One region of the Xanthomonas sp. 10-10 genome, then DNA from elsewhere that is predicted to be linked to it. Evidence: predicted binding sites of a transcription regulator. Region 1 holds the regulator's gene; each other region holds the start of a gene.
What was found. The regulator FliA, encoded in region 1, starts transcription of late flagellar genes. The targets are predictions, from matches to a motif close to TAAAGTTTNNCNNNCNNNGGCCGATAA.
Positions count from the first base shown of each region.

Region 2: a site for FliA is predicted at 3,694-3,720, ahead of VZ068_RS09005 (methyl-accepting chemotaxis protein). Genes of this name have one in related genera too.
Region 3: a site for FliA is predicted at 2,739-2,765, ahead of VZ068_RS14170 (STAS domain-containing protein). Genes of this name have one in related genera too.
Region 4: a site for FliA is predicted at 2,976-3,002, ahead of VZ068_RS02400 (HD-GYP domain-containing protein). Genes of this name have one in related genera too.

Region 1 is NZ_CP144460.1:2,441,988-2,449,180, reverse strand. Features, by position in the region: gene VZ068_RS10335 (MinD/ParA family protein) at 1-507, shown strand, start outside; gene VZ068_RS10330 (RNA polymerase sigma factor FliA) at 504-1,271, shown strand; gene cheY (chemotaxis response regulator CheY) at 1,307-1,699, shown strand; gene VZ068_RS10320 (protein phosphatase CheZ) at 1,699-2,325, shown strand; gene VZ068_RS10315 (chemotaxis protein CheA) at 2,328-3,980, shown strand; gene VZ068_RS10310 (nuclear transport factor 2 family protein) at 4,258-4,629, opposite strand; gene VZ068_RS10305 (nuclear transport factor 2 family protein) at 4,702-5,091, opposite strand; gene VZ068_RS10300 (AraC family transcriptional regulator) at 5,243-6,124, shown strand; one part of gene VZ068_RS10295 (IS5 family transposase) at 6,361-6,918, opposite strand; one part of gene VZ068_RS10295 (IS5 family transposase) at 6,921-7,193, opposite strand, start outside.
Region 2 is NZ_CP144460.1:2,110,837-2,118,029, reverse strand. Features, by position in the region: gene VZ068_RS09010 (PAS domain-containing protein) at 1-2,827, opposite strand, end outside; gene VZ068_RS09005 (methyl-accepting chemotaxis protein) at 3,839-5,950, shown strand; gene VZ068_RS09000 (methyl-accepting chemotaxis protein) at 6,228-7,193, opposite strand, start outside.
Region 3 is NZ_CP144460.1:3,362,248-3,369,440, forward strand. Features, by position in the region: gene mfd (transcription-repair coupling factor) at 1-2,425, shown strand, start outside; gene VZ068_RS14170 (STAS domain-containing protein) at 2,875-3,204, shown strand; gene VZ068_RS14175 (chemotaxis protein CheA) at 3,223-5,241, shown strand; gene VZ068_RS14180 (methyl-accepting chemotaxis protein) at 5,307-7,193, shown strand, end outside.
Region 4 is NZ_CP144460.1:557,506-564,698, reverse strand. Features, by position in the region: gene VZ068_RS02410 (transporter) at 1-546, opposite strand, end outside; gene VZ068_RS02405 (MarR family transcriptional regulator) at 685-1,215, opposite strand; gene VZ068_RS02400 (HD-GYP domain-containing protein) at 1,657-2,913, opposite strand; gene VZ068_RS02395 (MFS transporter) at 3,064-4,374, opposite strand; gene VZ068_RS02390 (gamma carbonic anhydrase family protein) at 5,269-5,814, shown strand; gene VZ068_RS02385 (YkgJ family cysteine cluster protein) at 5,836-6,102, opposite strand; gene ilvD (dihydroxy-acid dehydratase) at 6,510-7,193, shown strand, end outside.

The DNA.
Region 1 (7,193 bases):
GTCAACGTGTTCTCCGAACTGGAACGCGACCTGGACGTGATGGTCATCGACACCGCCGCCGGCATCACCGACAGCGTGCTGACCTTCTGCCAGGCCGCCCAGGACACCGTGGTGGTGGTCTGCGACGAACCGGCCTCGATCACCGACGCCTACGCGCTGATCAAGGTGCTCTCGCGCGAACGCGGCGTGGACCGCCTGCAGATCATCGCCAACATGGTGCGCGACCCCAACGAAGGCCGCCTGCTGTACGACAAGCTCTCCCGCGTCTGCGAAAAGTTCCTCGGCGACGTGTCGCTGAACTATCTCGGCCACGTCCCGCAGGACGACTGGTTGCGCCTGTCGGTGCAGCGTCAGCAGCCGGTCATCAAGGCCTACCCCGCCAGTCCGTCGGCGCAGGCCATCGCCGAAATCGCACGCCGTACCTCGCGCTGGCAGGCTCCCACCGTGCCGCGCGGCAACGTCGAGTTCTTTGTCGAACGCATCATTCAACGGGGAGTGGCCGCATGAGCACCGCTACCGCAACCACGGCCAGCGCGCAGTACCGCGCCGTGCAGCGCAACAACGCCAACGACGTGGTGACCCAGCACGCCGACCTGGTCCGCCGCATCGCCCACCATCTGGCCGCGCGCCTGCCGGCCAGCGTGGAAGTGGACGACCTGATCCAGGCCGGCATGATCGGCCTGATCGAGGCCTCGCGCAGCTACGACTCCGAACAGGGCGCCTCGTTCGAAACCTATGCTTCGATCCGCATCCGCGGCTCGATGATCGACGAGATCCGCCGTGGCGACTGGGTACCGCGTTCGGTGCACCGCCGTGCCCGCGACGCCGCTGCGGCGGTGCGCAAGATCGAGCAGAACACCGGCCGCGCCGCCGCCGCCACCGAGGTGGCCGCCGCGATGGAAATGCCGCTGCCCGACTACCTGCGCCTGATGGAAGATGCCGCACGCGGCCAGGTGCTGAGCCTGGAATCGCGCATCGAGGATCACGGCGAGCTGGACACCACCGCCAAGGGTGGCCCCAATCCGCAACAGATGATGGAGCGTGGCGAATTCGGCCGCGAGCTGGGCAAGGCCATCGGCCAGTTGCCCGAGCGCGAGCAGCTGGTGCTGTCGCTGTACTACGAACAGGAATTGAACCTGAAGGAAATCGGCGCCGTGCTCGGTGTCAGCGAGTCGCGCGTCTGCCAGATCCATGGCCAGGCCGTGGTGCGTTTGCGCGGCCGCCTCAAAGTCTTCGAACTGGCCGATGCCGGTGTCGAAATTGACGACTAATTTTTTCGCGTATTTTTTAGCGTTAGGAGCTTGATGTGAACAAGAACATGCGGATCCTGATCGTGGACGACTTCTCGACGATGCGACGTATCGTCAAGAATCTGTTGGCGGATCTCGGCTTCACCAATACCGCAGAGGCCGAAGACGGCAACAGCGCACTGGCTGCGTTGCGCGCGGGCCCGTTCGATTTCGTGGTGACGGACTGGAACATGCCCGGCATGACCGGCATCGACCTGCTGCGCAACATCCGCGCCGACGCCAAGCTCAAGCACCTGCCGGTGATGATGGTGACCGCCGAAGCCAAGCGCGAGCAGATCATCGAAGCGGCGCAGTGCGGCGTGAACGGCTACATCATCAAGCCGTTCACCGCGCAGACGCTGGAAGAAAAGCTGGGCAAGGTGTTCGAACGTCTGGCGGCGACCGCCTGATGAACGCCACCGTGGAAACCGATGCCGAACGTGCCGCGTTGATCGAGCGCCTGCAGAACGCGCTCGATGCACTGGAAAGCGGTGACCAGGTCGCCTGGCGTCGCGAGGTCGATCACCTCGCCGCCCTGCGCACACGCCCGATGATGCAGAGCCTGAGCCGGCTCGCGCGCGAACTCGGCCAGGCGCTGGGCGAGTTGCCCACGGTGCCCGAGGAAGCCGGCGAACTGGACGATGCCTGCTCGCGCCTGGACCACGTGGTGGAAATGACCGAAAAGGCCAGCCATCGCACGCTGGACCTGGTGGAAGAATGCCGCGTGCTGGCCAACCAGCTGCGCGACGGTGGGCTCAATGAAGACCAGGGCGCGCTGCTGGAAAAGATGCGCCACAACCTGACCGAGCTGTCGCTGGCGCAGAGCTATCAGGACCTCAGCGGGCAGATCATCCGCCGCGTGGCCGGGATCGTGCGCCGCGTGCATGAAGGTTTCGGTGCCTTGGGCCTGCCGCCCAAGAACACCGAGCCGAAGAAAGACGACGGCGGTCTGGCCGGCCCTGCAATCAAGGGCCTGGACCGTCACGCGGTGTCGCAGGACGACGCCGACGATTTGCTGTCCGGATTGGGGTTGTAACCATGAGTGCTGTTCCAGACGATATTGCTGCCGATTTCATCGTCGAGGCCCAGGAAATCCTGGACCGCCTCGGCGAACAGCTGGTGTCGCTGGAACAGGCGCCAGACGAAGCCGACCAGCTCAATGCAGTGTTCCGCGGTTTCCACACGCTCAAGGGCGGCGCCGGCTTCCTGGCGATCAAACCCATGGTGGAGCTGTGCCACGCCGCTGAAGAAACCCTCGGCATGGCGCGCTCGGGCCAGGCGGTGCTGCAGGCGCATCACTTCGATGCCGCGCAGCAGTCGCTGGACTATCTGCAGGCCATGCTGGATGCGATGGGCTCGGGGGAAACCGTACCGCACGCACCGGCGTCGCTGATTGCGCAGTTCGATGCCAAAAGCGGCCCGCCGGCGGTCAAGTCCGCTCCCAAGGCCGCCGCCGCTGCGCCCGCACACGACGACGCACATGGCGCTGCTGCGGCTGGCGCCAAGGCCGCGCCCAAGGCCGCAGCCAAGGGTGGCGATGCCGAGCAGACCGTGCGCGTGGACACCAAGCGCCTGGACGCCATCGTCAACCTGATCGGCGAACTGGTGCTGTCGCGCAACCGTCTCAAGACGCTGCGTACCCGCCTGCGCGACGAAGAACTCGACCGCGCGGTCAGCACGCTGGACATCGCCACCGCGCGCCTGCAGACCGCGGTCATGCGCACCCGCATGCAGCCGGTCAGCAAGGTATTCGCGCGCTTCCCCAAGGTGGCCCGCGATGTCGCGCGCACCTTGTCCAAGGAAGTGGAACTGGAGCTGATCGGCGCCGAAACCGAGCTCGATCGCAATCTGGTCGAAGCCCTGGCCGACCCGCTGGTGCACCTGGTGCGCAACGCGATCGACCACGGCATCGAATCGCCGGCCCTGCGCGAAGCCACCGGCAAGCCGCGCAGTGGTCATGTGCGCCTGTCCGCACAACAGGAAGGCGATTACGTCAGTATCGAAATCCAGGACGACGGCGCCGGCATCGACCCCGAGCGCCTGCGCGAAATCGCCCGCAACAAGGGCCTGATCGACGCCGAAGCCGCCGCCCGCCTGAGCACCGACGAGTGCCTGCATCTGATCTTCATGCCGGGCTTTTCGACCAAGGCCGAAGTCACCGACATCTCCGGCCGTGGCGTGGGCATGGACGTGGTGCAATCGCGCATCCGCGAACTCAGCGGGCAGATCCAGATCCAGTCCGAACTGGGGCGCGGCAGCCGTTTCATGATCCGCGTCCCGCTGACCCTGGCGATCCTGCCGACGCTATTGGTGCAAGCCGGCGAAGCCGTCTACGCCTTGCCGCTGGCGCGCGTGGTCGAAGTGCTGCACGCCCCGCAGACCTCGCTGGGCTGGTTCGACGGCCGCGCCGTGCTGGACCGCCGCTCGCATACCCTGCCCCTGATCGACCTGCGCCGCTGGCTGGGCGTGCCTGCCGAACAGCCGCCGCTGTTGACCGTGGTGCTGCTGCAGGCCGGCGAAACCCGCTTCGGCCTGGTGGTGGACCAGGTGCGCGGCCGCGAGGAAGTGGTGATCAAACCGCTGCCCCGCGCCCTGCGCGGCCTGCCCGGCTATGCCGGCGCCACCCTGATCGGCGATGGCCGGATGGCGCTGATCCTGGATGTGGATGGATTGCGCTCCAGCGATCATTGAGGTTGGGGATTCGGGATTGGGAGAATCGGGAATCGGGAAGACCATTCTGGCTGCCTGATCTAACGACAACGGCCGCGTACTGCGGCCGTTGTCGTTTCACTACCAGCATCGCTGTCGATCTATGTCGCTACGCGCGCAGGCATGGGCGCGATGGTTTGGCGACGGTCAGGCTGCCTTGGAAGTGAACCTGGAATCGTTATTTCGAAAGAGCATTCTCGCAGCCGTCTCCATTCACGGGGCGTCCCAGGCGTTGGCGGGTTGTGACGACGATTGCCTGCTAAAACAGTCCATTACTATTGGCGCGCACATCAGGCATCTGCATCATGCCGTCCCAGTGTTCGGCGAACCTATCACCCTCAAAACGATAGATGTCGATGAAGCGCCACTCCTTCCCCTCCATTTCGTAACGCGAATGGAGGATCACGACATCATCTTCGGACAGAACATGCTTGAACTGGATTTTCTGCTTCCGAACTCCCTGCGAAATTAGTCGCCTCACCAGCGCTTTGACACCGTCAGGACCATCCCCAATCGTCGGATTGTGCTGAATGAAGTTGGGCGTCATGCAATCGTCCATTGCCGATTCGTCCAGATCTCCGAAAATACGTTGATAAGCGCGTGTGGCGATCAACTTGTTCTTCTCGTTCATGGCAGAAACCTCTATCTGAGCTAGTCGTATGGATGAATTTGGAACACAAACCGATGCGCGCGGGAAGAATTCCTATTTGCCCCAAAACGCATCCTCTTGCTCCGGATCTGCAGAGAATAGCCAAACCTCCACGATTTTCCCTTCGACGATACGCAGTAGGTCGATACCACGTTGCAACAGCTTGAACCCCTCGCGTTGGCCGGAAAAATCGATTTCAACCGCGACAAGATCTCCATTAGCCAGATAGCTGTGTACTTTGGTAATGGCAAAGGTGCCCATTGATGCCTCCATCATGCCCCCGATCATGGCGCCAACTTCGGCAATCCCGTTCTTGGTGCCGGAAAATTGATGGTTGCCTGGCTGGTGCCACACAACAGCAGGGTGTACGAGGCTGCCGAACGCAGCTTGATCACCGGTCTGGATGGCCTGGATATAGGCGTTGGCAGTGGCGAGGTTTTGCATGTGGGAGTCCTTGTGAGTTGGGTTTTGGATAGGCCGTCGGGAGGCCCCGATCTGCTGGTGAGTGAAAATTTAAAGATAAATTCGTCCCATATCCCGATGAATTGGCGCGCTTTTATGATAAAAATCGGACATCTCAACATGCGGGTATGCCATGGCGCTCAAGGGATTGGATATCACGCACCTGGGCTACGCTCCTTCTGGTCGTGAACTTGACGTAGAGGTTCTACTCTTCGCCGACATCGTTCGACGTTCGCCCATTGAGAAGGTTAGAGCGACTCATCGCTATGACTTCCACATGCTTGTTCTGGTGACAGACGGAATCTGCCTGCAAATGGTCGACTTCGAACCGGTGCCTTGTGCTGCGGGCTCCGTCGTTGTCCTGAGGCCAGGCCAGGTGCACAGCTTTGGAGACCAAACGCATTGGAACGGTTGGCTGGTGTTCTTCCGCTCGGAATTCTTGCCGGCCATCTCCGATGTGCCGAGCAATCTCATGCCATTGCGCATGCTTGAACGCATGCCGGTCCATCGTGTCGTCTGCGAGGATGACTTCGCTCTGATGACAAACGCGGTCATGGCGATGGGCGAAGACGCAAAGTGCGATGCCTCAACCAAGGTAGTGCATACGCTCTTAAGATATCAGCTCTGCACGCTGATTTTACGTCTGGATATCTTGGATGCGCGGCGGAGCGTCCAGGCATCATTCCGCAGTTCCACCTCGAAGCGTTTCGCCAAATTCAATGAGCTGCTTCAGACGAGGCTCGCAAGGTGGCACGCGGTGAATCTCTACGCTGATGCGCTTGGGTGCTCAGAGAAAAGTCTCAATCGTGCAACCAAGGACGCGGTCGGCTTGAGCGCCAAGGAAGTCATCGTGCAACGCCTCATCCTCGAAGCCAAGCGACTCCTTGCGCATACCGACCGGCCCATCTATCGTGTTGCAGATAGCCTGGGTTTCGAGGAGTCTACCAATTTCTCCAAGTTCTTCAGAAATTACGTTGGACAAGGGCCGGCGGAGTTTCGCTCCGCACATCGTTGAGAAGTTTGGTTGGACATTTCGGCTACTGAAAATTGCACGCCCAATTCCCAGATAGTGAGACGCTCAGGCACTGATACATCTTCCTAACCACGAGCTCCTCAAATCCCGCCGACGCCCGCTAGGGAAGGTCTGAACAACGAGGTCTGAGAGTGCGGGATGTCGCGTCGTTCCGGAGAGTCTCGTTTGGATCTTCGGATTTTGGCCATTTCTGGCGCTTTCCTTGAGAATTTCCCGGGTTACAGGCGCACGCTCCCCACAACGGACAGTAACTGCTTTCGCTTCATCCACAGGTTCGACAGCGCAAACAATGTCAGCACCTGCGCCGTGTTCTTGGCCAAGCCGCGATAGCGGACCTTGGTGTAGCCAAACTGGCGCTTGATCACCCGGAATGGATTCTCCACCTTCGCGCGCACGCTTGCCTTGAAGTGTTCCCAACGCTGTTCCCGAACACGCTCGCGTTTGTTGCCAATGGCTTGCATCGTCGAGGGCCTGGCAGCGATGAAGAATGCAGCCCTGCAGGCCTGCAGTTCTTTGCGCTTGTCCGCACCGGTGTAGCCACTGTCGCCGAACACGCTGTCTTCCTTGCCGTGCAGCAATGCATGCGTCACCGTGACATCGGCCGCATTGGCGGCCGTGCAACACGCGTGATGCACCAGCCCTGAAAACTCATTCACGCCGATGTGCGCCTTCATCCCGAAATACCACTGGTTGCCTTTCTTGGTCTGATGCATTTCAGGATCGCGCGCATGGTCTGCCTTCTTGGTTGAGCTGGGCGCAGCGATCAGCTTCGCATTGAGACGATCGTGCACGACCGCAAACTTTGCCCCTTGCGCGCCAGATGCGCGTTGACGGCCTCCAGCATCCGTGTGGCAAGTCCGTGGGTTTCCAGCAGACGACGAAAGTTGAGAATCGTGGTCTCGTCCGGCACGTTGTCCAAGCCGCCAAGCTGGGCAAACCGCCGCAGGGTCGGGATCTCGTGCAGCGCTTCTTCCATCGCCGGATCGCTCAACGCATACCAATGCTGCAACAGATGAATCCGCAACATGGTTGCCAGTGCGTACGGCTGCCG
Region 2 (7,193 bases), 330 kb from region 1:
CGCGCAGCTTCAGCTCGGCCGCCAGGAACGGTTTGGTCAACACTTCCATACCGTCGTCCAGCTGCCCAGCGCCTACTGCCGCGGTTGCCGCATAGCCGGTCACGAACAACACCGGCAGCGTTGGCCGGTATTGCCGGCCGGCATCGGCCACCTGGCGCCCGTTCAAGCCGCCGGTCAGGCCGACATCGGTGACCAACACATCGATCGGCTCCAGCGAGCGCAAGCGCTCCACCGCGACGCTACCTTCGGCCGCTTCGATGACGTGATAACCGGCCTCGGTGAGCACCTCGGAAATCAGGGTACGGATCGCGATTTCATCCTCCACCAGCAACACGGTGCAACTGCGTACGTCGGCGCACTGCAGCTGTTCCGGTGCTGCCACGGCATGGTCCTGCGCATGCGCGCCAGTGAACCGCGGCAGATACAGCGCCATGGTGGTGCCCACGCCCACTTCCGAATCGATACGCACATGGCCGCCGGACTGCCGGGTAAACCCGTAGATCATCGACAATCCCAGACCGGTGCCCTGCCCGATCGGTTTGGTGGTGAAAAACGGCTCGAACACCTTGGACATGACCTCGTCGGTCATGCCGGTGCCGGTGTCCTGCACGCTCAGGCAGACGTAATCGCCAGGCGGCAGATCCAGCGGCAGCGCCGCAGCCGAATCCAGCGAGCGGTTGTGCAGGCTGATGGTAAGTTCGCCGCCGTCGGGCATGGCATCGCGCGCATTGATGCACAGATTGAGCAGCGCGTTCTCCAGCTGCGGCGCGTCCACCAGCACCTTCCACGGCTGCGGCGCCGGCGTCACCTGCAAGGTGATCGATGGCCCCAGTGTCCGCGAGATAATCTCGCGCATGCCGTGCACCAGGGCGTCCACTTCCAGGGCACTGGGGGCCAGCGTCTGCCGGCGCGAAAATGCCAGCAGGCGTTGCGTCAACGCGGTAGCGCGCGCGGCGCTTGTCTGCGCCATTTCCACATAGCGTTCCAGCCGGTCGTACTTGCCCTGCTCCACGCGTGCCTGCAGCAGCTCCAGCCCCACTGTGATGGAGGTCAGCAGATTGTTGAAGTCGTGCGCCAGGCCACCGGTGAGCTGCCCGACCGCCTCCATCTTTTGACTCTGGCGCAGTTTTTCTTCGGCCAGCAGCAACGCCGCACTCCGCTCGCGCACGCGTTCTTCCAGGGTCTCGGTCAGCAAGCGCAGTTGCTCTTCGGCCGCGCGTCGGTCGCTGACGTCCGAGGCGGTGCCGAACCACTCCTCGATCCCGCCCTGCGCATCCAGCAACGGCACTGCACGCAACAGCGTCCAGCGCACCCGCTGCTGTCTGTCGAGCACGCGCAGCTCCAGCTCCAGGGCAGCCTTGTCGCCGATCGCAGTATCGATCGCTTCCAGCAACGGCGCACGATCGTCCGGATGAATCCATTCCTGCTGCCAGTGCGCATTTGCCGGACGACCATCGTCCAGCAAGCCGTCGCCCGCATGCAGGCGCAACGCACTCCAGCTCGCAGTGGCGGAAAAGATCGCTTGCGACGACGCGCGTACCAAGGCGTCCAGCCGGCGCTCGCTTTTGATCAAGGCCTCGCTGGCCAGGCGCTCGGCGGTGCGGTCGCGCAGCACTTTGACAAAGCCGATCGCCGCGCCGGTTTCTTCGCGCAGCACCATCAGCGACCCATTGGCCCAGAACCGCTCGCCGGATTTGCGCATATGCCAGCGCTCGTCCATGCCGCTGCCGCTTTCCAGCGCTGCAGCGGCTTCGATGAGAATCTGGTGATTGGCCACATCTTCCGGAGTAAACGTGCGCTCCAGCGATTGCCCGAGCATCTCGGCCTCGGTCCAGCCCAGTATGCGGCGCGCACCTTCGTTCCACGAGGTTACCCGGCCGCGCATGTCGGTGGCGATGATCGCGTAATCCATGACGCTATCGAGGATCTGCCGGTTGCGCACCTCCGCCTCGCGCACGGCGCGTTCCAGGCTGATGCGATCGGTGATGTCCAAGCCTTGCACGAAGATACCGGACACCGTGCCGTCGGCGCCGGCAATCGGTTGATACACCAGATCCAGCAGATGTCGCTCGGTCGGCCCACCCGGCACTGCCTGGACGTCGTACACCAGCGCGTTGGCCGTGTACGCGCGCCCGGAGCGATACACCTCATCCAGATGGCGCAAGTGACCCTGCTCCAGCGCATCCGGCAACGCTTCGGCGAGCGGACGCCCGATCACGTCGCGGTGTCCGATCAGGCGCGAATAACAGGGGTTGGCAAACTCGACGCGATGCTGCGGCCCGCTCAAAAACGCCATGAACATCGGCGCCTGCTCGAACAAGCGGATCAAGCGCTCATGCTCGTCGGCCAACCGCGTCTGCGCCAGCTTGCGCGCAGTCACCTCGTTGGTCACGCAGAACGCGCCGCCGATACTGCCATCGTCCAGATAGATCGGCGAAAACGAGAACGTCCACCAGGTGTCTTCCGGCACACCGTAGCGGTTCATGGCGATCGGCACTTCCTCAAAGCGCGAGGCGTCCCCGGCAAACGCCGCCTCGATCGGCGCACGCACCGCCTCCCAGGCATCGGCCCACAGCTCGCGCAGCGGCGCGCCCAGTGCATACGGCTGACGCGGCCCGAGGATAGGCGCATACGCATCGTTGTAGAAAAACGTCAGCGCTTCGCCCCACACCACGTACATGCTCTCTGGCGAGGTGAGCATCAGGCTGACCGCGTTGCGCAACGGTGACGGCCACTGCTCGCTCGGCCCCAACGGCGTGCCAGACCAGTCGTATGCACGTACCGCCTGCGCCATGGCGCTGTCGCCATACGGAAATGCAGCGATCATGCCGCGCGCATCCGCACGGCCACGCCATGCAGGTCGCCTGCACAAGGCAAGTGTGTCGCCGCACCGTCTACGCCCTGATGATTGTTCACCCATCCGTGCATCTGTGCCAAACCGTTATTAAAGAGCCCGAGACCGCGCGGCGCATCGCCAGGAAGCACGATCGACCGCCCACACCACTGTCATCATCCAACGCGCGGCAGGCGGCGTCCATACAGCCACTCGCTGCCATGGCGCCACGGTACTGCGCCGCGTGTGAGGACGTGGGTTAGCCGAGGGCGACGTGGTGCGCGACTGCCAGCCCGCGCCGCGCGGCGGGCCTGTCCGCCGTGCGGATTGCCTGCGTGGCGCCCTCAAGTCCCTAGTGCACCTCACCCGTCCATTGCTCGCGACGTTTCCTCGGCGCCTTCAAGATCGGAAGGTGTCGGTTGTCCTTGGCATGCTTGACCGCCCCAGGTGCGTCATGGGAGAGCCGCTGATCGGCGCCCGGCTGCGGGGCCCTTGCCCGCCCACCGCTACGGGACATGGCGTGAGTCCGCCATGGAGCTCTCAAGCGCCGAAGCCAACGGAAGCAGCATGTTCGCGACGACTCGCTGGACCAGCAACGGCCGCGCCGCCGCCCGGGGTGCGTGCCGACAGGCACATCGCGCCGCTGTGCTGGAAATCAGGACGCGTATATCAAATATGCACGCGACACGTACCGCAGGAACTACCGCAAACCATGCCTGCGTCGCCGCCGCCACTGCATCGGCGCCCTGCAGGGCCCCGTTCGCCATCTTGCTGCGCACGTCCAACGTCGCCCGCTCGATCCCATGCATGCGCATCCGCAGCGCGATCCAACGGCGCCTGAATGCCGGATGCGCGGTGCGTACAGTTCCAGTGGATGAGGTCGCTAACGGACGAGGCGATACACGATTGGGGTAGCAACGCAGCCCTGTCGGAGGCCTCCCTGCTGTCCCGCATCCCTGCCCATGCCGGGATTCCCCCCGCCCTCCGGATCACCGATCTCCTCTTATGCACACCCTCTCCGACCTGCGCATTGGCCAACGCCTGTCCCTCGGCTTTCTCGCGATCATCATCCTGATGGTGATCCTTACCGTGGTGGGCATCCAGCGCGTGCGCAGCATCGACCGGCAATTGACCGCCATCAATGAAGTCAACAGCGTCAAGCAACGGTACGCAATCAATTTCCGTGGCAGTGTGCATGACCGCGCAATCGCCTTGCGCGATGTCGTGCTGATGGATGCGCCGGCTGACCGCCGCACTGCGGAGCAATCGATCGACAAGCTGGCCGCCGATTATGCCCGCTCCGCCCAGCCGCTCGACGACATGATCGCCGCCTCGACAGACGCGCAGGAAAAAACAATCCTGCAACAGATCAAATCCATCGAGCAGCGCACCCTGCCATTGATCGCACAGGTGCGCGCATTGCGCGACGCGTCGGACCGGCCGCATGCCGAACAACGCTTGCTGCAGGAAGCACGCCCGGCCTTCATTGATTGGCTGGCCAGCATCAACGCCTTCATCGATCTGCAAGAGCACAAGAACCGCCAAGCCGCCACGCAGGCCGTCGCCACCGCACGTGGCTTCGCCATGCTGATGGTGATCTCCACCGTCATCGCACTGCTGCTGGGTGCAGCGATTGCCTTGCTGCTCACCCGCAGCGTCGTACTACCCTTGCGTCTGTCATTGCAACTGGCCGAGCGCATCAGCGCAGGCGACCTCGGCACGGCCGATACCACGGCAGGCAAGGACGAATCCGGCCAGCTATTGCGTGCCATGCAGCAGATGCAGCGCCGCCTGCGCGATGTCATATCGGCGCAACGCACCATGGCGGCGCGTCACGACGCCGGCCAGATCAGCTATCGCACCGACGCGCAGCAATTTCCTGGCGAGTACGCGCACATGGTGCAGGACACCAACGCGCTGGTGCACGCGCATGTGCAGACCCAGTTGCGCATGACCGAGGTCATGGGACGCTATGCAATCGGTGACCTGACTCCGGAAATCGAACACTACCCCGGCGAAAAAGCTGCCATCACCACCACCATGCAGCAGGTCAAGCAGAACCTGCGCGCCATCAACGCACAAATCCACGCACTGACCCAGGCCGCATGTGCTGGCGACTTCGCGCTGCGCGGTCAACCCGAAAAGTTCGAACATGATTTCCGCCTGATGGTGGACAACCTCAACACCATGATGGCCACCGCCGACAGCAACCTGGCCAAGTTCTCCGAGCTGCTGCGCGCCATCGCCGACGGCGACCTGACCGTGCGCATGTCCGGCAACTTCCATGGCGTGTTCGCCGCCATGCGCGACGATGCCAACAGCACCGTGCATCGCCTGACAGACATCGTCAGCCAGATACAAACGACCTCCAACAGCATCGGATTTGCTGCCGAGGACATCGCCAGCGGCAATCAGGAACTGGCGCGCCGCAGCGAACAACAAGCCGCCAATCTCGAAGAAACCGCAGCCTCGATGGAAGAGCTGACCTCCACTGTCAAGCAGAACGCCGAGCACGCTGGCCGCGCCAACCAGCTCGCACGCGGCGCCGCCGCCATCGCATCGGAAGGACGCGATGTGGTCGGCCAGGTGATCGATACCATGTCCGGGATCGAAGCATCGTCCAGGCGTATCGCCGACATCATCTCGGTCATCGACGGTATCGCTTTCCAGACCAATATTCTGGCGTTGAATGCAGCGGTCGAGGCCGCACGCGCCGGCGAACAAGGCCGAGGCTTTGCCGTCGTCGCCTCCGAAGTACGTACCCTCTCGCATCGCTCATCCGATGCCGCCAAGGAAATCAAACGCCTGATCGACGATTCGGTACAGCGCGTGGCCGATGGCTCGGCCCTGGTGCACAAGGCCGGCACCACCATGGGCGAAGTCGTCACCAGCGTGCAGCACGTCACCGACATCATGGGCCAGATCTCCGCCGCCTCGCTGGAACAGGCCGGCGGCATCGAACAGGTCAATCAGACCATCGCCCAGATGGACGAAACCACCCAGCAAAACGTGCGCCTGGTCGAAGCCGCAAGCACCGCCGCGCGTGCGCTGGAAGACCATTCCGTGCAACTGACCCGCGCAGTGGACGTGTTCAAGGTCAAGGCGACGATGATGTGAGTGCGTGAGCCATCATGGGATGAGTGGGAACAGGATCAGGTTCATTCATAAAATGCACCTGACCCAGCTCTTTCCGATGGAAAATCCAGAGAGTCTCAGTCGCGACGGGATCGCGCATTGGCATCGCTCCTGCTGGATGAAACATCCCAGGCGATCGGTATGGAGCGGGCGCTTTTTCAGGCCGAGCTTAAAAAACCGCCGAATGCATTCCGGCTTTCAGCGCACCGCCCTGCGTCCGGCGTCACCAAGTCGCAGGGCGGCGGACTGGCTGCATGCGTTATGCAGCCAATGCGAGCTTCGTCTTGCCGGTGGCGCTGCGTGAGCTACTTGCAACACTTTCCACCAAAGCGGTCGCCTGATCCTCAAGTGCACGGGCCGACGATGCCATGGTGTCAACAAGAGCGGAATTCTGTTGCGTCGCTGCATCCATCTGCGAGATGGTTTGATTGATCTGCTCGATGCCGGCGCTCTGCTCGTGACTGGCCGCCGCAATGCCGCTCATGATGTCGTTGACCTGCCGCACCGAGGAAAGCAGTTCTTCCATGGCCTTGCCCGCCACGTTGACCTGCTCCGCGCCCTGCCCCACCTTCGCACCCGAATCGGCGATCAGATCGCGAATCTCCTTGGCAGCCATGGTGCAGCGCTGCGCGAGGCTGCGCACCTCGGATGCAACGACCGCAAAACCACGTCCCTGCTCGCCCGCCCGCGCCGCTTCCACGGCCGCGTTCAGGGCAAGGATATTGGTCTGGAACGCGATCCCGTCGATGACGGTGATGATTTCGCCGATCTTCCGCGACGATGCCTGGATCGCCGCCATGGTGCTGACGACACCATTGACCAGCTCACCGCCATGCAATGCTGTCTCTGCGGCCTTGCTCGCCAGCGAGTTGGCCTGACGCGCACCTTCGGCATTCTTGCGAACGATGCTGGTCATCTCCTCCATGGAACTTGCAGTCTCCTCGAGGGCAGACGCCTGCTGCTCCGTGCGCCGCGACAGGTCATCGTTGCTGCGCACGATATCGCCTGCCGCACTGCTGAGCGTGTTTGCCACCTCGCCCAGCTGACGTCCGGCTTCCACGTCCATCAATGCTCCAACCGCGCGCAACGGCGTGCCATCGACGGCGCGCTTGGTCAGGCCGCGTGCGCGGAACCAGCGGTACTGGCCGTTCTTGAGCTGCAGGCGGTACTCGATATCGAAGTTGGTGCGGCCACTACGGTCGTTCAAGTGCGCCGCGAAGGCGTT
Region 3 (7,193 bases), 920 kb from region 1:
CGACCACGCGCGCATCGACGAGGCCGCCGCGCTCGGCGAGCAACCGTTGCCGCCGCTGCCGGTTGCCGCAAAGGACGCGCCGGCCGGCCAGGCGCTGGCGTCGTTCCTTGGCCATTACCCGGGCCGTGTGCTGGTTGCCGCCGATTCGGCCGGCCGCCGCGAAGCGCTGATGGAAGTGCTGGCCGCCGCCCAGCTCAAACCGGATGTCGTGACCGATGTGCCGGCTTTCCTGGCGGCGCCCAAACTGCGTTTCGGCATCACCGTGGCAGCGCTGGAAGACGGCTTTGCGCTGGACGAACCGCAGATTGCGGTGCTGACCGAGCGCCAGCTGTTTCCCGAGCGGGCCAACCAGCCGCGCCGCACGCGCCGGGTCGGGCGTGAGCCGGAAGCGATCATCCGCGACCTGGGCGAACTGTCCGAAGGCGCGCCGATCGTGCACGAAGATCACGGTGTGGGCCGCTACCGCGGGCTGATCGTGCTCGACGCCGGCGGCATGCCCGGCGAGTTCCTGGAAATCGAATACGCCAAGGGCGACCGGCTCTACGTGCCGGTGGCGCAGCTGCACCTGATCAGCCGCTATTCCGGTGCCTCGGCCGAAACCGCGCCGCTGCATTCGCTGGGCGGCGAGCAATGGACCAAGGCCAAGCGCAAGGCCGCCGAAAAGGTCCGCGACGTGGCAGCCGAGTTACTGGAAATCCAGGCCCGCCGCCGCGCGCGCGCCGGTCTGGCCTTGCAGGTGGACCGGGCGATGTACGAGCCGTTCGCGGCCGGCTTTCCGTTCGAGGAAACCGCCGACCAGCTGGCGGCCATCGATGCGACGCTGCGCGACCTGGGCAGCAGCCAGCCGATGGACCGCGTGGTCTGCGGCGATGTCGGCTTCGGCAAGACCGAAGTGGCCGTGCGCGCCGCCTTTGCCGCCGCCAGCGCCGGCAAGCAGGTCGCCGTCTTGGTGCCGACCACCTTGCTGGCCGAACAGCATTACCGCAATTTCCGCGACCGCTTCGCCGACTACCCGATGAAGGTGGAAGTGCTGTCGCGCTTCAAGAGCACCAAGGAAATCAAGGCCGAGCTGGAGAAGGTCGCCAGCGGCGACATCGACGTCATCATCGGCACGCACCGCTTGTTGCAGCCCGATGTGAAGTTCAAGGATCTGGGCCTGGTGGTGGTCGACGAGGAACAACGCTTCGGTGTGCGGCAAAAAGAAGCGCTCAAGGCGATGCGCGCCAACGTGCATCTGCTCACGCTCACCGCAACGCCCATCCCGCGCACGCTCAATATGGCCATGGCCGGCTTGCGCGATCTCTCCATCATCGCCACCCCGCCGCCGAACCGGCTGGCAGTGCAGACCTTTATCACCGCCTGGGACAACACCCTGCTGCGCGAGGCATTCCAGCGCGAGCTGAGCCGCGGCGGGCAGCTGTACTTCCTGCACAACGATGTGGAAAGCATCGTACGCATGCAGCGCGAGTTGTCCGAACTGGTGCCGGAGGCGCGCATCGGTATCGCGCACGGGCAGATGCCCGAACGCGAGCTGGAACGGGTGATGCTGGATTTCCAGAAGCAGCGCTTCAACGTGCTGTTGTCGACCACGATCATCGAATCGGGCATCGACATCCCCAATGCCAACACCATCATCATCAACCGCGCCGACCGCTTCGGTCTTGCGCAGTTGCATCAGCTGCGCGGCCGCGTCGGCCGTTCGCATCACCGCGCCTATGCGTACCTGGTGGTGCCGGACCGGCGCTCGATGACCTCCGATGCGGAAAAACGCCTGGAAGCCATCGCCTCGATGGACGAGCTGGGCGCGGGCTTTACGCTGGCCACGCACGATCTTGAAATCCGCGGCGCCGGCGAATTGCTCGGCGAAGACCAGAGCGGCCAGATGGCCGAGGTCGGTTTCAGCCTGTACACCGAGCTGCTGGAGCGCGCGGTACGCAGCATCCGCCAGGGCAAGCTGCCCGACCTGGATGCCGGCGAAGAGGCGCGTGGCGCCGAGGTGGAGCTGCACGTGGCCTCGCTGATTCCCGAGGATTACCTGCCCGACGTGCATACGCGGCTGACGTTGTACAAGCGCATTTCCAGTGCGCGCGACCCCGATGCGTTGCGCGAATTGCAGGTGGAGATGATCGACCGCTTCGGCTTGCTGCCCGACCCGGTCAAGCACCTGTTCGCCATTGCCGAGCTCAAGCTGCAGGCCAACGCGCTGGGTATCCGCAAGCTGGATCTTGGCGAAAATGGCGGGCGTCTGGTGTTCGAGGCCAAGCCGTCGATCGACCCGATGACCATCATCCAGATGATCCAGAAGCAGCCCAAGCTCTACACCATGGATGGCCCGGACAAACTGCGCATCAAGCTGCCGCTGCCCGAAGGAGCGGATCGGTTCAATGCCGCACGCGGTTTGATGGCTGCGCTGGCACCGGGCTGAAGCGCAACGCTGCGTTTGACGGCGTTGCAAACAGACTCAACAACACCGGGCACCATGCAGGCCGGCAAGCGCCACCGTTTGCATGACGTGCGCGCGCGCCTGTTCCGATATCGCGCCCATCTGCATCACCCGCAACGGGCTCGCAACCCTTGCCCTTGCTAAGTGCACTGCCCTGCCGTGCGTCTAGACACGCGTGCCTTGTCCAGGGGACTGTCCGGGACAAACGCCTTATGAGTCTGGTTGCGACAAAGCTGAGCAGTTAATTCAAAAACTGCCGATGATTTCGCATTTCCGTCATTCGGCTGAATTTGTCCTAAATATTCCAGCGAGGCGCCGATACCTGCATAGACCGGCATGACCCTGCGTGCAGACCCATACGCAGTTCCATGTCACCGCGCCCTTCTCCCCCGCGTCATCGCACCCAACGTGCGCCATCGCTTGAGGCACCAATGAACACTCCATCTCCCGACCTGCCCGCGCCGCTGACGCTTGCCCTTGAGGGCGAGATGACCATTCGCCGCGCTGCCGAACTCAAGCCGCTGTTGCAGCCGGCGTTGGCGCATCCGGGTGGCGTGCATCTGGATCTGGCGGCGGTGAGCGAAATCGACACCACCGGCCTGCAATTGTTGCTGGCCACCAAGCAGGCGATCCAGGCCGATGGACGGCCATTTTCGCTGACCGATTCCAGCCGTGCGGTAGTCGATGTGATCGAACTGCTCGGCCTGCTCGAAGCGCTGTATCCGCATGCGGTTGCCGGCCTCGGCGAACACATTCACTAACGGACTGGTGACGCGCGCATGGACATGAACCAACTGATGCAGACCTTCCTGGCCGAGAGCCGGGACCTGCTCGAAGACATGGAACGGCACCTGCTCGAAGCCGAGCGTGGCGCCTCCTCGCCGGATGCGGTCAATGCGATCTTCCGCGCCGCGCACACCATCAAGGGGTCGGGCGGTTTGTTCGATCTGCCGCAGCTGGTCGGCTTTACCCATGTGGTGGAAAGCGTGCTCGATCTGGTGCGCGAGGACGCGCTCGTGTTGAGCTCGGAACTGATCGGGCTGCTGCTGGTGTGCTGCGATCATATCCACGCGTTGGTGGAGACCGCCGCCGACCCCAGCCATGCCGATGCCGATGCGCTGGCTGCCGAAGCCGAACCGCTGCTGGCGCAATTGCAGACCTACCTGCAAGGCAGCGCCTGCGGCGTCACCGCCGCCGCCATCCAGCACAGTACGCCCGAAAAACAGAGCGGTTACTGGCGCATCTCGCTCAAACTCTTCGCCGATGCCCTGCGCTTCGGCAACTCGCCGCTCAAGCTGATCCGCAATCTGCGTGGCCTGGGCTCGGTGGAATCGATCGGTACCGACTACAGCCAGTTGCCACGGTTTGAAGACCTCGACCCGGAAGCCAATTACCTCGGCTTCCAGATCCTGCTGCGCAGCGACGCCGACCGCGCCGCGATCGAAGACGTGTTCGAATTCGTCCGCGACGATTGCGACCTGGACATCGCCGCAGTGCCTGCACCGACCGATGCCGCCACGCTGCTGGTCAGCGAGCCGGTGCTTGCCGCAACACCGGCCGGCGCGCTTGCGGCCGTGCCCAATGCGGCAAATGCCGCTTCGGCGCCGGCCCGCAATGCGCCTGACGCCGGCGGGCGCAACAACGATGCGCGCTCGATCCGCGTGGATGCCGACAAGCTCGATCGCATGATCGATCTGGTCGGCGAACTCATCATTGCCGTGTCCAGCACCAACGCCAATGCACAGCGCACCGGCGATGCGCAACTGCTGGAATCGGCCTCGATCCTGGCCGGGCTGGTGGAAGAGGTCCGCGAAAGCGCCCTGCAGCTGCGCATGGTCAAGATCGGCGGCACATTCAGCCGCTTCCAGCGCGTGGTGCACGATGTGGCGCGCGAACTCGGCAAGGACATCGCGCTGGTCGTGGCCGGCGAAGACACCGAACTGGACAAGTCGGTGGTGGAAAAGATCGGCGACCCGCTGACCCACCTGGTGCGCAATGCGATGGACCACGGCATCGAGCCGGCGGACGTGCGCGTGGCGCGTGGCAAGCCCGCACGCGGCACGGTGGGCCTCAACGCGTATCACGACTCCGGCAGCATCGTCATCCAGATCACCGACGACGGCGGCGGCTTGAACCGCGACCGCATCCTGGCCAAGGCGCTGGAACGCGGCCTGATCGAACCCGGCCGCCAGCTCAGCGACCGCGAAGTGTTCGCGATGATCTTCGAGCCGGGTTTTTCCACCGCCGAAAAGGTCACCAACCTGTCCGGCCGCGGCGTCGGCATGGACGTGGTCAAACGCAACATCACTGCGCTGCGCGGCACGGTCGAGATCGACAGCGCTGCCGGGCTGGGCACCACCATCTCGGTGCGCCTGCCGTTGACGCTGGCCATCATCAACGGCTTCCAGGTGGGCGTGGGCAAGTCCGTGTTCGTGGTGCCGCTGGATGTGGTGGAAGAGTGCGTGGAATTCACGCCCGACTACGCCAGCGACTACATCGACCTGCGCGGCAGCGTGCTGCCGTATGTGCGCCTGCGTGAACTGTTCGCGCTCGGCGGCAGGACGCCGGCGCGCGAAAGCATCGTGGTGATCCGCCAGGGCACGCAGCGCTTCGGCCTGGTCGTGGACACCTTGCTGGGCGAATGGCAGACGGTGATCAAACCGCTGTCCAAGGTCTTCGCACAGGTCAAGGGCATCAGTGGCTCCAGCATCCTGGGCAGCGGCGATGTCGCGCTGATCCTGGATGTGCCCAGCCTGATTCAACAGTTGCATCCCAACCAGGACGCGTTGGCGGCCTGAGCGTTCGTCGTCCCGCTCCCACAACCCGCGTCGTTCGTTGTTACCTGACTCCAGGAATCATCGCCATGTCACACCGTCTTCCGATCGCTACCCAGTTATGGTTCACCGCCGCGCTTGCGGTGGCCCTGCCCGTCCTCGTGATCGTCGCCGGCTTTGCGCTGACGCTGTCGCACGCGGCCCTGCTCGGCGCCAGCGTCGTGGCAGCACTCATCAGCGGCGCACTGCTGGTGTGGGCGATCCGCATCGCCGGCGGCGCGCTGGACCTGGCGACGACCACGCTGGACGCATTCTCGCGCGGCAATTTCGATGTCGCCCTGCCGCAGACACGCGACGAGCATGCCGGCGAGGTGCTGCGCGGCTTGCGCAAGCTGCAGGGCGGCATCCGCCACGTCAATGAAGAGATCAATCGCGTCTCGCGCGAACACGATGCCGGCGAAATCGATGCACGCATCGATGTGGCACGTTTCGACGGCGACTTCCGCACCATGGGCGAAGGCATCAATCGCATGGTCGCCAACCATATCGCGGTGAAGAAGCAGGCCATGGCCTGCGTGGCCGAATTCGCCCGCGGCAATTTTTCCGCCGAGCTGGAACGCCTGCCGGGCAAGAAGGCCTTCATCAACGAGGTGGTGGACCAGATCCGCGGCAACCTCACCGGCCTGGTCGCCGAGGTCAACCGCATGGCAGCCGAGCACGATGGCGGCGATATCGACGTGGTCATCGACACGCAGCGCTTCACCGGCGATTTCCGTCGCATGGCCGAAGGCATCAATGCGATGGTGGCAGGGCATATCGCGGTCAAGAAGCAGGCCATCGCCTGCGTGGCCGAGTTCGGTCGCGGCAACTTCACCGCACAACTGCCGCAGCTGCCGGGCAAGAAGCGCTTCATCAACGAGACCATCGACCAGGTGCGCGGCAACCTCACCGGACTGATCGCCGAGATCAACCACATGTCGGCCGAGCACGAAGCCGGCGATATCGACGTGATCATCGACAGCGCGCGCTTCGATGGCGACTTCCGCAGCATGGCGCTGGGCATCAACCAGATGGTCGGCGCGCATATCGCGGTCAAAAAGCTGGCGATGGGCGTGGTGGCCGAGTTCGGCCGTGGCAACTTCGATGCGCCGCTGGCGCCGCTGCCGGGCAAGAAGGCCTTCATCAACGACACCGTGGAACGGGCGCGCGGCAACCTGCGCAGCATTTCCGAAGTCATCCAGGTGATGGGCGCGATGGCCGACGGCGACCTCACCCATACCGTGGAAGGCCGCTACGAAGGCGCGTTTGCCGACATGCAGCGCTACGTCAACACCACCATGAGCCGGCTCACCGAGATCGTCGATGAGGTCAACCGCAACGCCGAGAACCTGGCCAGTGCCTCGGAAGAGGTCAGCGCCACCGCGCAGGCGCTGGCGCAGGCCGCCAGCGAACAGGCGGCCGGCGTGGAAGAAACCAGCGCCTCGCTGGAACAGATGACCGCCTCCATCGCGCAGAACACCGAGAACGCACGCGTCACCGACAGCATGGCCGCCAAGGCCGCCAGCGAAGCGGCCGACGGTGGCGACACCGTGCGCGCCACCGTGGTGGCGATGAAGGACATCGCCAAGAAGATCGGCATCATCGACGACATCGCCTACCAGACCAACCTGCTGGCGCTCAATGCTGCGATCGAAGCGGCGCGCGCCGGCGAACACGGCAAGGGCTTTGCGGTGGTGGCCGCCGAAGTGCGCAAGCTGGCCGAGCGCAGCCAGATCGCCGCGCAGGAAATCGGCGAGGTGGCCGGCTCCAGCGTGGAACTGGCCGAAAGCGCCGGCCGTGTGCTCGGCGAGATGGTGCCCTCGATCCGCCGCACCTCCGACCTGGTGCAGGAAATCGCGGCAGCCTCCGAAGAACAGACCGCCGGGGTCAGCCAGATCAATACCGCGGTGGGTCAGTTGAACCAGACCACGCAGTCG
Region 4 (7,193 bases), 1.9 Mb from region 1:
CGCGTCGAACTCGAACCGCTGCGAAAAGACCGGCCGCCCATCGCGCATCACCGGCAACATCTGCAGATACGGGCCGAAGGTCAGATCGCCCACCCCGGCGCCGTTGTCGCGCAAGGTGGCGATGCTGTTGCGACCGAACGAGGCATCCAGGTTGATCACTGGCAGCAGCGTGTTGATCCCCACCGCGCCACCGAACAATTGATAGGGCGTGACGTAAGCGACCTGGGTCAACAGCAGCGTCGAGTCGATGCGTGGGTTGTCGAACACCGGTACATCGTCGCCACGCGCGTCCTTCACCGAATCCAACGCGGTCTGTCGCAGGTAGGTGACTACCGCCCAACCGGGCGTGGTGCGGGTAAAGCCGTCCAGAAAACTCGTCCCGCCGGTGTTGAGGCCGTTGGTCAACGCCATGCTCTGCGGCACGCCCTGCGCAAGCGCCGCCGCGTTCGCAAGCAGCCCCACGATGCCGAGCGCCGCACGCACCCGCCACCCTGCCCCCCGTACAGCTACGCCACGCACCATCGATGATCGAATCACTGCGCACATCTCCAGCGTTGGAAGGAAACAGCGGGGCGTGCCACCTGGCACGCGATCAGGCAGGGGCGATCCCCGCGCTGCGTACGGCACGTGCCATCAAGACATTGCTGAGATCACGCTGCGCGGCAGAGCGCCGCCACAGGGGGCTTACGGCGTATCGAGCCGATCCAGGCGATCGAGCGCGCGCAGCAGCGGCGCCTCGCTGGTGCCGAGCACCGCACTGAGCTGCTGTTCCATGCGCAACACCTCGGCTTCGGCATCGGTCAGCAGGGTGACGCCGGCCGGGGTCAACGACAGATGCTGCATGCGCCGGTCCTGACGCCCGCGCACCTGCCGCAGCAGACGGCGCTTGACCAGCCGCGCCACCACGATGGCCAGGTTCGGTGGCGAGACATGCAGCACGTCGCCGATCTGGCGCTGGTTGATGCCCGGGTTGCCATCCACCAGCATCAACAAGGAAAAATCGACCGGCTTCAGATCGAAGGCGGCAACGCATTCCTGAAACATCCGCCGCACCAGCAGCTCGGTGCGAGTGATGCGGTAGCCCAGCAGTCGCAGCAGACGCGCCTGGTCCACTGCGGTGATGGCATCGGGCAACGGTGCGGCAGTGGCAGTAGCGGGCATGACGGTTCTCGCGACAAAGGCGGCGGGCGGAGCGGTACGCGCCATGCGCCCGATCCGCAACGCCGATCCCCGGCGTGCAACGCATTGTAGACGCGGCCAGGCCTGGCGATGTGGACACGCAGGCTGTCGGCGCATGCCGGGACCAGGCGCGTGCGCATGTCGACACCGCGCCGTCCTTGCACGCCCGCGCCCGACAGCGATACAGCGCTGCGGTGTGCGGGGGGCGGCGGTGATCCAGGCACGAGGTGGACATGAGATCCGGTCGGCAAGTGATTGCGTTTCGGAATAGTTATGGATCATAACTACATTGCCAAGCTGCAGCGCAGCATGGTCGCGCTCGCTAGCGGGCGGGTGCCGGTCGGGTGTGGGGGCAAGTGCAGGGCGCAGCCAGGCCAGCGGTGGCTGCCGTGGGGTTGGTGCCGCAGCGTTGTGTCGAGGTCATCGCTGCCCGCGCTGCGCATGCAGCGCACGGCAAGGCCGCCCTGCGCGGCGCGCTTACGGCAGCCAGAGTTTCTCGAGATCGCGGAAGCCCCAGTCGGTCGGGCTTTCCATCTGCGCGATACGGTCCTGGCAATCGGGCCGCGACAGGTCGATGTCCTGCACCAGCACGTGGCTGCGCAGCTTGGCCGAATAGAACACGCGCACCTTGGGCTTGAGCAACGCGTCCGGGGTCTGTTCGATCACCACGGCCAGCTTCTGCGATTCCAGCCGCACCAGCGAGCCGACCGGATAGATGCCCAGCCGGCGCACGAACGCCTGAAAGATCGCCGGGTCGAAGTGACCCTTCCAGGAAGCCATCTGCTTGAGCGATTCGGCCGGGTCCCAGCCGCGTTTGTAGGGGCGGTCGGAACTGATGGCGTCGTACACATCGCACACCGCGCCCATCCGCGACATCAGCGAGATCTCTTGCCCGACCAGGCGATTGGGGTACCCGCTGCCGTCCATCTTTTCGTGATGATGCAGCGCGATTTCCAGCACCACCGCATTCTGCACGCCGCCGGCCACCAGCAGGCGATGCCCATCCAGCGGATGCTGGCGCATCACCTCCATTTCTTCACTGGTGAGCCGGCCGGGCTTGTTGAGAATCTCCAGCGGCGTCACCGCCTTGCCCATGTCGTGCAGCAGGCCGCCCATCGCCGCTTCCACCACCTGCGCCTCGGGCAGGCCGAGTTGCCGCGCCAGTCCGCTCATCAGCCCGGCCACGGCCATCGAATGCAGATAGGTGTAGTCGTCGGCGGTCTTGAGCCGCGCCACGCTGATCAAGGCCTGCGGATGACGCAGCACCGAATCGTTGATGGCTTCCACCAACGGCATGGCGGCCTCGGTGTCGACAGTGCGCCCCAATCGCACGTCGCGAAACATCTCCTCCACCGTGTCGCGGCCGTCTTCGAAAATACGCCGCGCCCGCACCACTTCGGCTTCGATACCGACCTGCGCGGTGACGCTGTTGGTGCGCGCACTGCGCGCGGTGGGAGCCGGCTCCGCTGGTTCCGGTTCCGGCCCCGGCGTGGAGGGCGGCGGCGATGGCGCACCGTCCGCCTGCTGCTCGCCGACAGCCGCGCCGGTGTCCACATCCAGGCCGCGGGCGGTGTCGATCACCAGCTGCTCGATCCGGCTGCCATGGATCTTGTCCACGTCGTCGGAATCAACCAGGAACGATGTCTTCCAGAACGGGTGGTGCACCCACGCACCCAGCAGCTTGTAGACATACATGCCGGGACGGAGTTGGTCGGAGTCGATGGTTCTGAGCATGCCGGCGCTGGTCTGCACGATGTCCACGGAAGAGTCCGCCAAGGGCTTGGCGGTCTCCGGAGTTATCGGCACCGGTGGCGATTTCTTTGGTCTGCGGGCGCAACCGTAGCTGCCTCCCCGGCCGGCATCGGGCACCGCCAGCCAAGCCGTTCAGCGCTCCGGCAGGCGCATCGCCACGACCGCAGCAGCGGCAAACAACAGTGGTACGCCGCAGGCCAGATACAACATGGCCGGCGACCAACCGGCATCCAGCAGCACCCCGGCGCACAGCGGCGAGACGATGGCGCCAAGGCGCCCGATCCCGATCGACCAGCCCATGCCCGTGGAGCGCACGGCTGCGTTAAAGACCACCGGCGCCACCGCATACAGCCCACCCATGGCCGCCGTCAGGGCTGCGCCGGTCAGCAATGCGGTGGCAAATGCCCAGCTCAGCACGGTGCTGCTCAAACCGAATGCGGCCATCCCGACCGCCACCAGCACCAGTGCGCCGGCCGTGAGCCGCGACAGGCGCCCACGCAGGGCAAGCCAACTGAACAGCGTGCCGCCGACAATGCCGCCCAGATTCAACAGCACCCCGCCGGTGACGCCCTGCGCAGCCGACAGGCCGGCGGTGACCAGCAGCTTGGGGGTCCAGCTGAGCACAAAATAGAACCCGAACATCAGCAGGAAAAACGCCAGCGCGATCAGCAGCGATTGCCGCCGCAGCGCCCCCACGAACAAGGCCGCATACCCCTGCGCCTGTCCGTCCGCTTGCGCCGGTGGCAACGGCAACTGCGGCTGCGGCGGCATCCCCATGCGGGCCAGCACCGCATTGAAGCGCGCATGCGCATGGGGAGGCCGTCGGGCGATCAGGAATTCCAGCGATTCGGGCAAGAAGGCGAGCACCAGCGGCACGCAGAGCAGCGAACCGAGCGCACCGAGCCAGAACACCGATGGCCAGGACCAGTGTTGCAACAGCAGCGCTGCGATCGCTCCGCCAATCGTCGCCCCGACCGGGTAGCCGGTGGCCTGCAACACCGTCGCCGTGCTGCGCCAGCGTGCGGTGGAATATTCGGCCGCGGTCACCGCCACGCAGGCCAGCATCCCGCCGATCCCGACCCCGGTGAACGCCCGCAGCGCGCCCAGCTGCCACGCATTGCCTGCTGATGCGGATGCGCCCATGCCGACGGTCAGGATGGCCAGACACACCAGGATCAGCGCACGGCGACCGATGCGGTCTGCCAACGGCGCCAGCAACAGCGACCCCACTGCCATGCCGACCAGCCCGGCACTGAACAGCGCCCCCAGCAGCTTGCCCGACAACTGCCAGTCGGCCGACACATGCGGGGCGGTGAACGCCATCGCCATCACGTCAAAACCGTCGAGCATCGTCAGCAGCACGCACACTGCCACGGCCCTCCATTGGAACGGCGTCATGCGCTCCAGGACGAAGTGTGCGGACGTTGAGGTGCTTTGCAGCATTGGCGTAGCCTATGAGCGTGCTGATCTGGTGCAGCGTTGGCGCTCGTGCATTCCCGCTGCGGCAGGGGGACGCCGCGCAGGCGCAAGTGTGAAGACCTGCGCGTGTGCGGCGGACACGAGCGATACGCCGCAATGGCATGCACGCTAGGCCGATTGTCGGTACCGTTCAAGACCGATTACCGCAGTGTTGTGCGCTTATCGGATGCAGGCCCAATGGCCTTCGCTTGCGCAACGCTGCGTTCGGATGAGGTGTCTGCGTTGTCTGATGCGCCTCCAGACATGGCGCGCGCTTGGCGATCAGATCGGGCGGCTGCACCGCTCGTAGCTGCGTCGTTACCTCGCCAGCTGTTCGAAATCGTCCTCAACACGCGCGTGCGGCGCGTGCCCGGAGTGTCGCGCCATCTTGCGCAAGGCGCCATCCCGGCAGCCAGCATCGCGGCAACGCTCTATGCGGCTCAGGACGGCTGAGGAAACGTGGCTGACAGTCGCCGGGCAGGTGTGGACTGAGCGCTCAAAAGCGGGATACGAGTGGTGCATGCCGATTCCGGATAGCGGGCGCGCCCGCTCGTTGGTCGCGCAGCAGTACTGCAGGCGCTCCCGGTCGCGCATGCATCGTGGGCAGCTGCAGGGCCGCCTCTTTCGTCTGATCGCCGGATCTGCGGCATGCGCATGCAACAGCATTGCGCGTGACTTCAAATCGCGTCACTCACCTGCTGCGATAACCACAGCATCACCCAGCATGCATCGATACGCACCGCCCGCTACACCCATGACGCGCACCTGCGTCATCTGCATCCATCGCGCAGCACCGCCGCTGCCACAGCGACACGCACCGCACGGGTATCATCCACCGGTGTCCGCAGTTGGCGGCACGCTGACTTGCCGGAGAGTGCCGTGCCCCCGATTCGCCCCTTCCTGGACCACATCCCACAGCTGGGCGCACGCGTCTACGTCGACCCGGCCTGCACCATCATCGGCAAGGTCAGCCTGGGCGACGATGTATCGGTATGGCCGGGCACGGTGATCCGTGGCGACGTCAATCATGTGCAGATCGGCGCGCGCACCAATGTGCAGGACGGCACCATCATCCACGTCAGCCACCACAGCCCGTTCAACAAGGCCGGCTATCCGACCGTGATCGGCGCCGATGTCACCGTGGGCCACGGCACCATCCTGCATGCCTGCACCATCGAAGACCTGTGCCTGATCGGCATGGGCGCCTGCGTGCTGGATGGGGCCACCATCAGACGCTACGGATTTGTCGGTGCCGGTGCGGTGGTGGGCCCGGGCAAGGTGGTTGGCGAGGCGGAATTGTGGCTCGGCAATCCGGCCCGGCTGGCGCGTACGCTCAGCGACAAGGAAATCGAAAGCCTGCATTACTCCGCACAGCATTACGTGCGGCTCAAGGATCAGTATCTGGGCGGCACAGGCGGCGCCTGATCGTGGCGTGGGCAGGCGCCGTCAAGGCTGGGTCGCTTGCTCCAACGCAGCGAGCATGCGCAAGGCCTGCTCGCGCGAGTTACCGCACATCTCCATGGACGGCCGCAGGCTGCCGCAGACCGCAGGGCGCTGCGGCGACCCGAACAACCGGCAGCCCAACTGCGCGTCCAGCTGCACGCACGCCACCCCGGCCGGCTTGCCGTTGGGCATGCCGGGAATTGGCGAGCTGATCGAGGGCGCGATGCAGCACGCGGCACAGCCGGTGCGGCACGACATGGTAGCGGTCATGTGCGCAGTTTAGAGCGGCCAGCAGCGCGTAGCGAGCGAGCGTCCGGTGGATCTGGTCGAGGCACGCGAGGACCGCAGTCCGCGTAATCGACAACGTTGCCGCGGGGCGGGCGCACCCGCCTGACGGTGAGCGCAGTCGTTGCGGTGGCTGCTCCCGCACCGGCATGCCGGTGCGCAGCCTGGAAAGCGAGGGTGTCGCTTCGCATCGATGAACCGCTCGGCTGGTCGCATGCCTGCGTGGCCGCGCGCGCGCATCGCGTCCGTGCCCGCCTGGCGCCACGCTCCTGCCTGGCAGCTGCGTGCTACCGTGACCGATCACCAGAACCCGCCGTGACGGTTGCAGCAGCAACAGTCGCGACGCGCTCTAATTGCCAGCCACCGCTCGCTGATCAGTCGTCGACATCGCCATGCCCGAATACCGTTCCAAGACCTCCACCCACGGCCGCAACATGGCTGGCGCGCGCGCACTCTGGCGCGCCACCGGCATGCGCGATGGCGACTTCCACAAACCCATCATCGCCATCGCCAATTCCTTCACCCAGTTCGTGCCCGGGCATGTGCACCTGAAGGATCTCGGCCAGCTGGTCGCGCGCGAGATCGAACGCGTCGGCGGCGTGGCCAAGGAGTTCGACACCATCGCCGTGGACGACGGCATCGCGATGGGTCACGACGGCATGCTGTATTCGCTGCCCAGCCGCGAGATCATCGCCGACTCGGTCGAGTACATGGTCAATGCGCATTGCGCCGACGCGCTGGTATGCATTTCAAATTGCGACAAGATCACCCCGGGCATGTTGATGGCCGCACTGCGGCTCAACATCCCCACCGTGTTCGTCTCCGGCGGGCCGATGGAAGCCGGCAAGACCAAGTTGTCCGAGCATAAACTCGACCTGATCGACGCGATGGTGATCGCCGCTGACGACAGCGCCTCCGACGAAAAGGTGGCCGAGTTCGAACGCAGTGCCTGCCCCACCTGCGGCTCGTGCTCGGGCATGTTCACCGCCAACTCGATGAATTGCCTGACCGAAGCGCTGGGCCTGTCGCTGCCGGGCAACGGCACCGTGGTGGCCACGCACGCCGACCGCGAACAG